One region of the Priestia sp. YIM B13486 genome, then DNA from elsewhere that is predicted to be linked to it. Evidence: a T-box and tRNA genes for the amino acid it is inferred to sense, from the RefSeq annotation. Region 1 holds a T-box; the other holds one or more tRNA genes.

The links. A T-box is a leader RNA that pairs with one kind of tRNA and senses whether it is charged. The one in region 1 lies ahead of trpS (tryptophan--tRNA ligase), so its partner is inferred to be a tRNA-Trp.
Region 2: it encodes a tRNA-Trp, which carries the amino acid that the T-box ahead of trpS (tryptophan--tRNA ligase) is inferred to sense. The anticodon was not compared.

The regions. Positions count from the first base shown of each region.
Region 1 covers NZ_JBHZOZ010000004.1:461,044-467,163, reverse strand. The annotation lists gene opp4C (oligopeptide ABC transporter permease) at 1-845, shown strand, start outside; gene ACFX4G_RS14305 (YjbA family protein) at 1,146-1,895, shown strand; gene trpS (tryptophan--tRNA ligase) at 1,925-2,914, opposite strand; T-box leader at 2,991-3,195, opposite strand; gene ACFX4G_RS14295 (peptide ABC transporter substrate-binding protein) at 3,862-5,508, shown strand; gene ACFX4G_RS14290 (ABC transporter permease) at 5,606-6,120, shown strand, end outside.
Region 2 covers NZ_JBHZOZ010000002.1:474,770-480,889, reverse strand. The annotation lists gene ACFX4G_RS06610 (GerAB/ArcD/ProY family transporter) at 1-981, shown strand, start outside; gene ACFX4G_RS06605 (Na+/H+ antiporter NhaC family protein) at 1,180-2,580, opposite strand; tRNA gene ACFX4G_RS06600 (tRNA-Gly) at 2,796-2,867, opposite strand; tRNA gene ACFX4G_RS06595 (tRNA-Leu) at 2,887-2,968, opposite strand; tRNA gene ACFX4G_RS06590 (tRNA-Trp) at 2,995-3,068, opposite strand; gene ACFX4G_RS06585 (phospholipase D-like domain-containing protein) at 3,290-4,684, opposite strand; gene ACFX4G_RS06580 (hypothetical protein) at 4,994-5,263, opposite strand; gene ACFX4G_RS06575 (GerAB/ArcD/ProY family transporter) at 5,768-6,120, shown strand, end outside.

The DNA.
Region 1 (6,120 bases):
GGGCGATTGCGCGAAAGAAGTTTGTTAAAAATAAACTAGCCATGATAAGTTTAGCTTTCATGATTGTGATTACGCTTCTTGCCATTTTTGCACCGCTGCTTACAAAAGCAGATATTACACGTATCGACTATATGGCGATGAATGCAGCGCCTTCTAGTGAGCATTGGTTTGGAACGGATACAAATGGACGAGACGTATTTGCACGTACATTGTATGGAGGAAGAACTTCGTTACTGATTGGAGTTGCTTGTACAACACTCGTTATTTTAATCGGAACTCTTATTGGTTCGATTGCGGGTTATTACGGAGGCAAAGTGGATCAATTCTTAATGCGTTTTACAGACTTTGTATTAAACTTTCCGCTAATTGTTTTCGTTGTAGTGTTAAATACAATCCTAATTGGAAAGATCTCAGGCGTTTGGACGCTCATCCTAGTTGTTAGTTTCTTAAGCTGGGGAAGTACGGCCCGGCTGGTTCGAAGCAAAATCTTGGCTGAAAAAGAAAATGAATATGTGCTTTCAGCCGTTTCGATTGGGTGCAGCCCGTTTAAAATCATCTTTAAACATTTGCTGCCAAATGTGTTTTCAACAATTGTGGTTCAAGCCAGTTTGCAGATGGCGATCCTTATTGTGTTTGAGTCAGCGATTAGCTTTATCGGTTTTGGCGTGCCGGCTGATACGCCAAGCTGGGGGAATATGCTGACAGAAGCAAGGGAATCAGATGTGCTGCAGAATAAGCCTTGGATGTGGGTTCCGCCAGGTTTAGCTATTACCTTTACAATCCTAGCTATCAACTTCATTGGTGAAGGATTAAAAGATGCTTTGAATCCCAAATCTCTTCGTTAAAAATCTATCACAAAAGTGTGATAGATTTTTTTAGGTTTGTCAGACCTCCTGACAAACCTATTACTATAGAAGAAACTCGGATTTTTTTCTGCTTATAGGGGTGGATATAGCTCATGAAGCCTTTAGCAATCATTAGCACTGGCGTTATATCTGAGCTTCGAAACAAGTGCATTTGAATAATAGCCAAAAACGAAGGCATTTTACAATTAATTTTTAGAAAAATAACATCATTTGGAATAAAAATTCCTTTCTCTGCCTATACTGATGGATAACAAACAGATAGTAAGTGAGGGGTAAATTATGCTATATCTTCATGATGTATGGGTTAATTGGTTTGAAGGCGAAGAAAACGGTTATAATGTGTGTCATTTCCATGAGTGGAGAAAAGACGATTGTGTAGAACTGCTCGATCAAGCACCGTTATTAAAAGTAAATCCGCTTTTATTTCATTACATTGAAAATGATCTTTCCGAGCTACCTCAACAACTACTACAAGATGTCTATCAGAAAGCATACATTCGGAAAAATCATGAACGCACGCAGGTTGAATATTGTTTTATTGTTACAGATGGAACGAATATTTTAGCAATTGATACGATGGGATATCATATTCCGATTCGAAAAAGCCGCTTAATTCCAAGACAGGAACAGTTAGTCTATGAGATGATTGCGGATCAAGAAGAGCTAGAATATAAGTTCAGTGAAGACGAGCTGAATAAAAAAGAGCATCATATTCTTTCGCCGTCTCCTGAAACGATGAGAGGACTAACACGTAAAGAACGTCAGCTAAAACAGCTGTTATTTATGGCACTTGATCAGCTACATACAACAAAAAATACTGCTCAAATCCGCTACTGGTACACAGAGTGGAATCCAACGAAGTACGAAGACATTCAAGAGATGCCGTTTCAAGACGTATGGAATCAGCTATACGATGAAACGAAGTCAGGGTGGTCACCGAAGCATAAATTATTATGCGAGCGCTTAGTAAAAGGACAACCTTTCTTTGAAAAACTTTGGGAAATTGAACAAGAGCCAAAAGTTAATTAAAAAAAACGACTGCATAGCAGTCGTTTTTTTTAACGTTTACGGCCAATTCCCATTGCGTTTCGCATTTTGCGAAGCATTTTATTAGCCGTTGCATTTGCTTTATCGGCACCTTGATCTAAAATATCATCTAGCTCGCTAGAATCAACTAATTCATAATATCTTTCTTGAATTGGAGCGAGTGCTTCAGCTACCACTTTGGCTGTGTCAGCTTTAAAGTCACCATAACCTTTGCCTTCGTACATCGCTTCAATGTCTTCGATCGATTTATTGGCTAGGATTGAATAAATACTTAATAAGTTTGAAATACCTGGCTTATTTTCTTTATCGTAGCGAACAATACCTTCTGAATCCGTTACGGCACTTTTGATTTTCTTTTCAATTGTTTTAGCGTCATCTAAAAGCGTAATGAAAGCTTTTTGGTTTGGATCGGACTTGCTCATTTTTTTCGTAGGATCTTGAAGAGACATGACGCGTGCGCCCACTTTTGGAATACGTACTTCAGGGATAGTGAAGATATCATTGTATTTTTTGTTAAAGCGCTCAGCTAAGTCACGCGTTAATTCTAAATGCTGCTTTTGATCTTCACCAACTGGAACCAAATCGGTGTTGTATAAAAGAATATCCGCTGCCATTAATGGAGGATAAGTTAGTAATCCTGCTGATACTGCTTCTTTTCCAGCGGACTTATCTTTAAACTGAGTCATACGTTCAAGTTCACCGATATACGCTACGCACTGTAACATCCATCCTGCTTCTGTGTGGGCAGGCACTTCCGATTGAATAAATAAAGTCGATTTTGCTGGATCAATTCCTACCGCTACATACAGAGCAGCAAGGCCTCGAATGTTTTTACGAAGTGCTAAACGATCTTGAGGCGTTGTAATTGCATGCTGATCTACAATACAAAAATGACAGTTATAGTCATGTTGAAGTTCAACAAATTGCTTCATCGCTCCAATGTAGTTACCTAAAGTGATTGTACCGCTTGGTTGAATACCTGAAAAAATTGTTTTCATCAAATCTTCCTTTCATCTGCACATATATGATGCTAATTTACGGATACAACATAAAAAGGCCCATCCGCTCCTAGCATAAGCTAGGGGCGAATGGACCGCGTTGCCACCCTAATTAGCACACATAATTGTGAACTATCTTTATTCATGTAACGTTGAGGTCAACGTTCAAGCTTTGCACTTGAAAGCTCCAAAGTCCATTCTGCAGGTTTCAATGTTTGTTCTCACCAGCCACAAACTCTCTAAAAATGAAAATTCTGCATACTACTCTTTTTCACAGCTTTAATTATATAGTTATTCGTTATTATAACGCGAAAAAGCAGGAATTTAAACATCTTATCGCTAAAAAGTTTTATAAGACAATTTACTGGAATTTTTCAGCGGCAAAAAAAGACAAGAACCTTTTAATTAAAGCATTTCTTAATGAAAATTTGGTGGAGGATTTGGTAAAAATCTTTTATTTAATATTTCTAATGGCTTTGTAATACTATCGTAATACCTATACTACAAAAAAGATTTTAGAAGTCTGACAAGTAGGCACAATCCTTATAAGATAAGGTTTTTTCCCTCATGACAAAAAAATACCATTAAATAATAGTATTGCAATAAATTTTTAAAATATTTATAATAGGCGTAACAAACATATTTTTTACAAAGGTATTACAATTTCTTAATTTTTCAGAAAACACAAAATAGACAATGTTTTGTTTCAATTAGCGAATTTTGTAATGAATGAGTCTTCTACATATTAAGCGCATACATTGGATTTACAGCATGTAAACAATTGATGACAGTTTCATAGAGTAGAAGAATAATTTTGCAGTGAGGTCTTTAATGCTCTACTACGTGAAAAAATAACTGATTATTTTGTATTGAAAGAGGATTAAGAAATTAGTGCATATCAAAAAAATATGGTTGCCACACAAACAAAATTTAATAGGGGGTAACACGCAATGAAGAAAAGGTTGTCGATTCTTTTCAGTTTGCTGCTTGTAATGAGCTTGTTTTTAGCTGCATGTGGATTTAACAAAGAATCTGGTGGCAGTGAAAATGCTAGCAGTGATGGCGGCGAAAAGAAAAAAGAGCAAGAGCTTCGCGTAAACATTAAAACTGAGCCTTTTTCATTAAACCCAGGCTTAGCTAATGATTCAACGTCATCAAACGTATTATTACAAACATTTGAGGGTTTAACTCGTATCGGTAAAGATGGAAAACCTGAAAATGCAATGGCGAAAGATGTGAAGGTCAGCGATGATCAAACTAAATATACGTTTACAATTCGCGACGATGCAAAATGGTCAAATGGTGACCCTGTAACAGCAAAAGATTTCGAATATGCATGGAAATGGGCGTTAGATCCTAAAAACGAATCTCAATATGCATATCAATTATACTATGTTAAAAATGCACAAGCTGCTAATGAAGGAAAAGGTTCATTAGATGATGTTGCGGTTAAAGCAACAGATGATAAAACGCTTGAAGTAACATTAGAAAACCCAACGCCATATTTCTTAGAATTAACAGCTTTCTATACGTACTTCCCAGTGAATACGAAAATTGCTGAATCAAATGAAAAATGGTACACAAATGCAGGCGAAAACTATACGTCAAACGGTCCTTTCAAGCTTAAAGCTTGGAAACATAATGACAAAATCGAGTTAGTTCCTAATGAAAACTATTGGGATAAAGATGCTGTAAAACTTAAAAAAGTTGAAATGTACATGATCAATGATAACAACACTGAACTTTCAATGTTCAAAAACGGTGAATTAGACTGGGCGGGTATGCCTACTGGTCAATTACCAGCTGATGCACTTCCTGAATTAAAGAAAGACGGTTCATTAAACATTCAAGAGATTGCAGGTACTTACTGGTACAAGTTTAATACAGAACAAAAACCTTTAGACAACGTGAACATTCGTAAAGCATTAGCTTATGCAATTGATCGTAAAGGTATTACAGAACAAATTACAAAAGACGGTTCAGTTCCAGCGATGGCGGCTGTACCACCAACAATGTTTGAAGATAACAAAAAAGGTTACTTCAAAGACAATGATGTGAAAAAAGCAAAAGAATATTTAGAAAAAGGCTTGAAAGAAATGGGCCTTAAAGATGCTTCAGAACTACCAGCAATTAAGGTTTCATACAACACGGATGAAAAACATGCAAAAATTGCACAAGCTGTTCAAGATATGTGGAAGAAAAACCTTGGTATTAAAGTACAGTTAGACAACTCTGAATGGGCTGTTTACATTGAAAAGTTACACCAAGGAGATTATCAAGTTGGACGTATGGGCTGGTTAGGAGATTTTAACGATCCAATCAACTTCTTAGAATTGTTCCGTGATAAAAAAGGCGGAAATAATGATACAAACTGGGAAAACCCAGAATATAAAAAGTTATTAATTGACTCTCAAAAAGAAACAGATCCTAAAAAACGTCTGGAAATGTTGAAAAAAGCAGAAGGTATCTTTATGGATGAAATGCCAGTGGCACCAATCTACTTCTACACAAACGCTTGGGTACAAGACAAGCAGCTGAAAGATGTTGTGATGTCTGGACTTGGAGACATTCAGATTAAGTGGGCTCATTTTGAGTAAGTAACATCAATTGTGACAAAGGGTATATGGGGCCTGGTGCTCCATATACTTTTCTTTCTTGTGCGCGAATTTTGTAAAAATATGGAGGTGTGTCAGGGTGTTCAAATATATAGGAAAACGACTTATTTATATGTTTCTATCATTATGGCTGATCGTAACAGCGACCTTTTTCTTAATGCGTGCTGTTCCAGGAGGTCCATTCACATCAGAAAAGCAGCTTCCCCCTGAAATTCAAAAAAATCTAAATCAGTATTACGGTTTAGACCAGCCTTGGTACCATCAGTACTTTGATTATTTAACATCAATTTTAAAGTGGGATTTTGGTCCATCTTTCAAATATAAAGGCCAAACGGTAAATGATTTGATTAACGGCGGATTCCCTGTTTCATTCATGCTAGGGATGGAAGCTATTTTAATAGCAATTGCTATTGGTGTAGTACTTGGTGTTATTGCTGCTTTAAAACATAATAAGTGGCAAGATTACACGGCGATGGTTATTGCAGTTCTAGGAATCTCAGTTCCGAGTTTTATCATGGCAGCGGTATTACAATACGTTCTGGCTATGAAACTACAAATTTTTCCGGTTGCACGCTGGGAATCTTGGGCACACAC
Region 2 (6,120 bases), on a different contig from region 1:
TTAATTGGAATGCTGTGCAGCTTTTTTTTCTTCTTAGTCTATCATAAGCTCTATTCCTACTATCCGGACCTCCTGCCTACAGAATATATGCAGAAAATTTTAGGGAAGGCACTTGGAACACTTCTTGCATTCATATATATTGTCTATTTTTTATACGATGCATCACGAGTTCTAAGAGATTTCGGAGAGATGCTTCTTACTTTTGCCTATCCCGATACGCCTTTATTTATTGCTAATGCCTTGTTGATGCTGGTCATTATCTATATAACTCGAAAAGGTATTGAAGCGATAGCCAGATCAGGAGAGCTTCTGTTTATTTTCATGTATTTTCTAGCTGTTGCAGGCTTCATCTTGATTATTAGCTCGGGATTAATTGATTTTAAGAACTTACAGCCGGTATTAAAAGAAGGAATACTTCCTGTGGCCAAAGTTGCTTTAACTGAAACGCTGTATTTCCCTTTCACAGAAGCTATTGTATTTACCATGCTTCTTCCTTATTTAAGCAACCCCAAAAAAGCAAGTGTCACCATGCTATGCGCAACGGGATTAAGCGGAATTAATTTAATTATTACGATGATCATTAACATTAGCGTGCTTGGGGTTGATTTGACGACAAGATCACAGTTCCCTCTTCTTAGTACTGTTCAAACGATTCAAGTAGCTGATTTTTTAGAGCGTCTCGATGTATTTTTTATGTTTGCTATGGTTATTGGGATTTATTTTAAAGTTAGCATCTTGTTTTATGCCTCTATCATAGGTACAGCTACTTTATTTAAAATTAAATCTCCTTCCCGTCTAGTGTATCCTTTAGGCATCATTGTGTTGTTTTTGTCGATTACAATCGCTAGTAATTTTCAAGAACATCTTTATGAAGGGCTACACGTAGCGAGATTTCTTTTACATATGCCTCTTTTTGCTATCGTACCTATACTGCTTTTGATTATCGCCTTTTTGAAAAATAGGAAGAAGCAGCACAGATAGTATATCTCTAATAAATAGAAAAAATAGCGTTAAAATTATCGAGGTGATGTTCGTGTATATATGGTTTTATGATCATTTTATTAATACCATCTTATTTCCGCTTACTTGTATCATGCTAGTGTGCCTATCATTAGGGCTGTATGCATACTTTAAGCTGAAAAAAATGAAAAGTTGATACTAGATGGCTATTTCCCTCATTCAAAACAAGAAAGATACCACAAGATAAAAAGCAACTGTTATTCCCGCTGCAATTAGAGCGGGCTTTAATTTATACTTGGCATATTCAATAACAGATAAATCTAATATTTTGGCGATGGTATTCGTATCGTCGCTTAAAGGCGAAGAAAACGCTCCAAATGAACCGCTTGCAAATACGGCACCGATAATCAACGGCAAAGAAAGATCTGCAGAACTTGCAAGCGATACGCCAAGCGGCATTAAAATTCCCCACGTCCCCCAAGCAGACCCGATAAAGTAAGAAATAGCAGCTCCAAACACAAACATAAAAGGAGTGACAAACATTTGAGGAATCCACTTAGAATGTGCCGTCACGAAATTGGAAAAACCCAAGTCTTCTGTAACAGCGGATAATCCCCATACTACCGATAACAGCAGAATAACGGACATTAAGTCATTGCCTCCTGTGATAAAACCATTAAGCAAATTCTGTAATGTAAAGCGCTGAAACAAGAAAAAAATGAGGGTAATTAACGTAGTCATAATCAAAGCTACTACCATCGCTTCTAGCACGTCTGCTTTAATAAATGCTTCAAAAAAGGTGTGACTCTTATGATGTCCACTCCACCATGTTAAAAGTAAGGTGAGTGAAATCACGACAAGTAAAGGCACTAACAAATTCCAAGGCTTAGAAGGCAAATCCCTCGATACGCAAGGATGACAATCATGCCAATCTTTTTCTTCTTCTTCCTCAAGCTTCATAGGAGCCGTAGATGTTGAATGATGAAAAAAGCTTAAATAAATCCCTACTAAAATAATCACAATCGAAAAAAAATTATAAGGAATGCTTTGAATAAACAAAGAATAAGCGTCTTGTTTTATGCCTTGATGATCAATCGCCATTTGAATGATGGATACCATATATCCTACAAATGCCGTCGCCACAGGAATTAAGACGATAACAGGAGTAGCAGTTGTTTCAATAACGAACCCTAGCTCTGCTGTCGTCATTTTCACCTTCTTCAGTAATGCTCTCATGATGGGCGCGATCGTCACGAAACGAAATGTCGGAGCACTGAATGTTCCAATGGTTGAAACATAGGTTAAAATAAGGGCTTTTTTTCTTGTATCAATTCTTTCAGCAGCTGTTTCCACAAAACCTTTAACTCCTCCAGCCATCTTAATCATTCCGATGAGCCCTGAAAACGCGTATAAAAAGACGACGATTTCTATATTACTTTTATTTCTAAGAGCTTGTACAACGTAGTGAAGTAGCTTTTCAACACCTCCAATAATCGAATGATCAATCAAATAAGCGCCTACTAATAAGCCTAAAAACAACCCTGGCAGCACTTGTTTGGTGAAAATAGCTATGGGAATAACAATTAAAAACGGTATAATTGAAAACCAACTAGATTCCATAGGACTCTCCCCTATCTTAAAAACCATATTAGATGTCTTCACGTATCGTTCATTAGCTTTTAATGTAACCCCGATATTATGTGTATATTCACGAAAACAACACGTATAAGCAGTACTGCTTTAATAAAATACTTCTGATTAAAAACAGCATCATAAAACTCTTTATTTCTACAACAAAAAAAGCAGTTTGCACATGCAAACTGCTTTTGAAAAGAAGCGGAAGACGAGGTTCGAACTCGCGACCCCCACCTTGGCAAGGTGGTGTTCTACCACTGAACTACTTCCGCGCGTATATGAAAGTAAAGATGCGGGTGAAGGGACTTGAACCCCCACGTCATAAGACACTAGATCCTAAGTCTAGCGCGTCTGCCAATTCCGCCACACCCGCGTGTAAATTAAAAAATAACTCCAAAATGGCAGGGGCAGTAGGAATCGAACCCACACTGACGGTTTTGGAGACCGTAGTTCTACCTTTAAACTATGCCCCTAGAAATGATTTCTTCAAAAGAACCTCGTTTATCAACGACGCTATATCATAATAAAACATATATGGAATTTCGTCAATAGGTCTTTTGATGAATCATAACTAGTACTAGGGGTTTCAAAAAAACTGTGAGGCATATCACAGTTTTTTACACATTCCCTTCACCAGCTGCAGTCCTCTTTAATCTCCGCTATTTGTTTTTAAAGACTCTGCTGTAACACAGTACTATACAAAATGTCTCCAAAATCGTGTAAAGACCGAAAGAATATGTAGGAGTGCAGATTTTACGGGAGGCACGTTTTTTTGAGAATCCGTATTAACATCCACAGGTTCTCCCTCATTCCCCACAAGCGTACTGTGAGAAATTTTAGTTTCAATAGCTCCTGTTAACTCGGCTGCAAATTCTTCACTATCTATCATAACCATGGATTCAGTATTTAAAAATGCAGAGCGTGAATCTAAGTTAAAAGAACCAACTGCACTTAAACGCTGATCATAAACAACAGATTTCCCGTGAATTGAATAGGGCTTTTGATATTCATAAAGCTTCGAACCAGCTTTTATAACGCGATTCTTCACTCCCAAGTATGCAGAAAAAGCCATAGCATTTGGAGTGGATGTAATAGAATTAGTTAAAATAATTCTTTGCACTTTTGGTTTTACTTGCTTATCTATATACTGTTCCATTTCTTTTGTTGGTACGATATAAGGGCTTTGAACAACAATGGATTTTTCAGCTTGCTGGGAAAGCTTAATAAATGTTTTCCATATAAAAGGGCTTTTATTTATTCGTTGAATAGGATTTGTAATAAAAGAAATCTTTCTTGTAGGCATCGTTGCTTCTCTCCATACAATATAAGGATGGACAAAAGGTTCGTTTACTTTTTTGGCCTCTTCGTATTGATCTATCAATAATTTTTTTCCTGAAAGACCGCGAAATTGTTTAGTTTTCTTGGGCTTTGGAAAAGCTTTTCGTGTATACGGATGATTCCATAATTTTTCTATATACTTCTCCATTGAGAGAATGACACTATGACTTTCTTGCTTTGTGTTATAAATCAGTACATCACGGTCATAGACAAAATTTTCATTTGGTTGACTAGCCAAGTATTTATCTCCAATATTTCGTCCTCCACTAATACCTAATTGGCCATCGACTACTATTATTTTATCGTGAAGACGGTTATGCCATGTCCAAGGTTTAAAAATAGTAAAGGGCTCATAGTACTTTAATTCAATATTATTGTGGAAAGCTAGAGCATAAAGAACATTTTTCCTCTTGCCTTTTAACCCATGAGCGATCCCATCTAACAACACGCGAATACGTATACCTCGATCCGCAGCTTCGAATAAAGCACCCATAAGTAAATCCGAAGAACGGCCTTTACCGATGGAAAAGTATGCAATATCAATTGTATGCCTCGCTTCTTGAATCATCTGCATCCGAACAAGCCCTGAAAAATAACCATTTTCTAAAAGCATAACTCGATCTGTGGATTCTTTCTTCCCGTAAAAATTCTCAGTATTCATTACTTTTAAGTCTTTTCCCTTGTGTAAAGGGACATAAAACAGTACCACTGCAGTTACGAATACATATATGAAGTACAATACGACAATCATTATTAGTATGTTTATTAGCATATTTCCTGTCACAATCCCTTTCCATTCTTATCGTTCTGTTTTTATTAGGATTCTTACTTTTTTAACTTCTATACCTTTTAAAATAAGAATGGAATGATGGATTATTTGTTACACCACTGTTGATTTCCGTGCCAGTCTTCGCCTTTCCCTCCAAACAACAGCTAGAAGCAATTATATACACGAAACCTACGTTTACACTACCAATAAAAAAAGCAGAAGTTCATTACCTTCTGCTTTTACAATTTATACTCTCTATTGTGAACCTGCCTAAGTAAAACAGCGGCTCTTTTATTGATTAAGGTCGTTCTCCATATCTTTTATATCTTGCTGAAACTCTGTTAAACGCTGACGCTGTGTTTCAGAAGCATTTTCAAGCGCATTTTCAATTTGCTGAGAGGCTTCATTCACTTCACCTATCGCTTGCTTCGCTTCATGGCCGTACGATGCATCATTTTTAGCTTCATTTGCCTGTTCATATGCATCTACTGCTTCTTTATGCCCCTGCTGTGCTGCTTGAAACGATTGTTGTTTATCTTTATTGTATGGGTATTTTTTCATCATAGTGCTCCTTTCCATTTGTTCACTCTTTAGTGTGGCATTTTTCTACTTATTCATACGACGCTTCAATAGGTTAAAGCTAAATGAATATTCCTCATAACAAATCCCTCAATCATTTAAGAGCCCTACAAAATATCTTCTATCTCCTGAAATACTTTCTATATTTTACAAAAATGTATAATCACTTTCTTTAGCGGACATCATACGAATAGCTTATCTGAACGAAAAAATGTATTGGGGTTGACTGCATGCACTTGTTTCTTTCCTTTTTGATCATTTGTGCAGGGATTATATGGATGGAAATAAAAAGATTACCTCAACACTCCCATAAAAAGGAACGGAACATTTTTATTGTGTTTATGACAATCAGTATCATAATCGCTCTTGCAAAAATCTTTCGTCTGCCTCTACCGAATCCTTCTGATTGGGTAGAAGTAATGTTTCAACCTTTAAGTCACTTATTATTCCGTTGGATCACTTAATTAGTGTATATGGCAAAAGGATGTGCTCATTTTGCTTAATGAAATCAATATTTCAGCTGCGCAGTTTCGCAAGCTAGTAACGTTATATAGTATTGGCAGCACCATTATTGTTGTACCTGCCGCTATTACAGCTGATGCTCATCAAGATGCCTGGATTGCCGCACTTTTCGGTGTAGCATCAGGAATTGGCTTAGTTTTGCTTTTCATCTCACTAGGAAACATGTTTCCAACGCTTACGCTTATGGAAATGAACGAAAAAATTTTAGGCAAAATAGCCGGAAAGATTGTATCAGTTGTTTTTGTGTTATCCAATTTATTCATCAGCAGTCAAGTTCTTTACTATGTAGGAAATTTTCTCACTACACAAATTCTTCC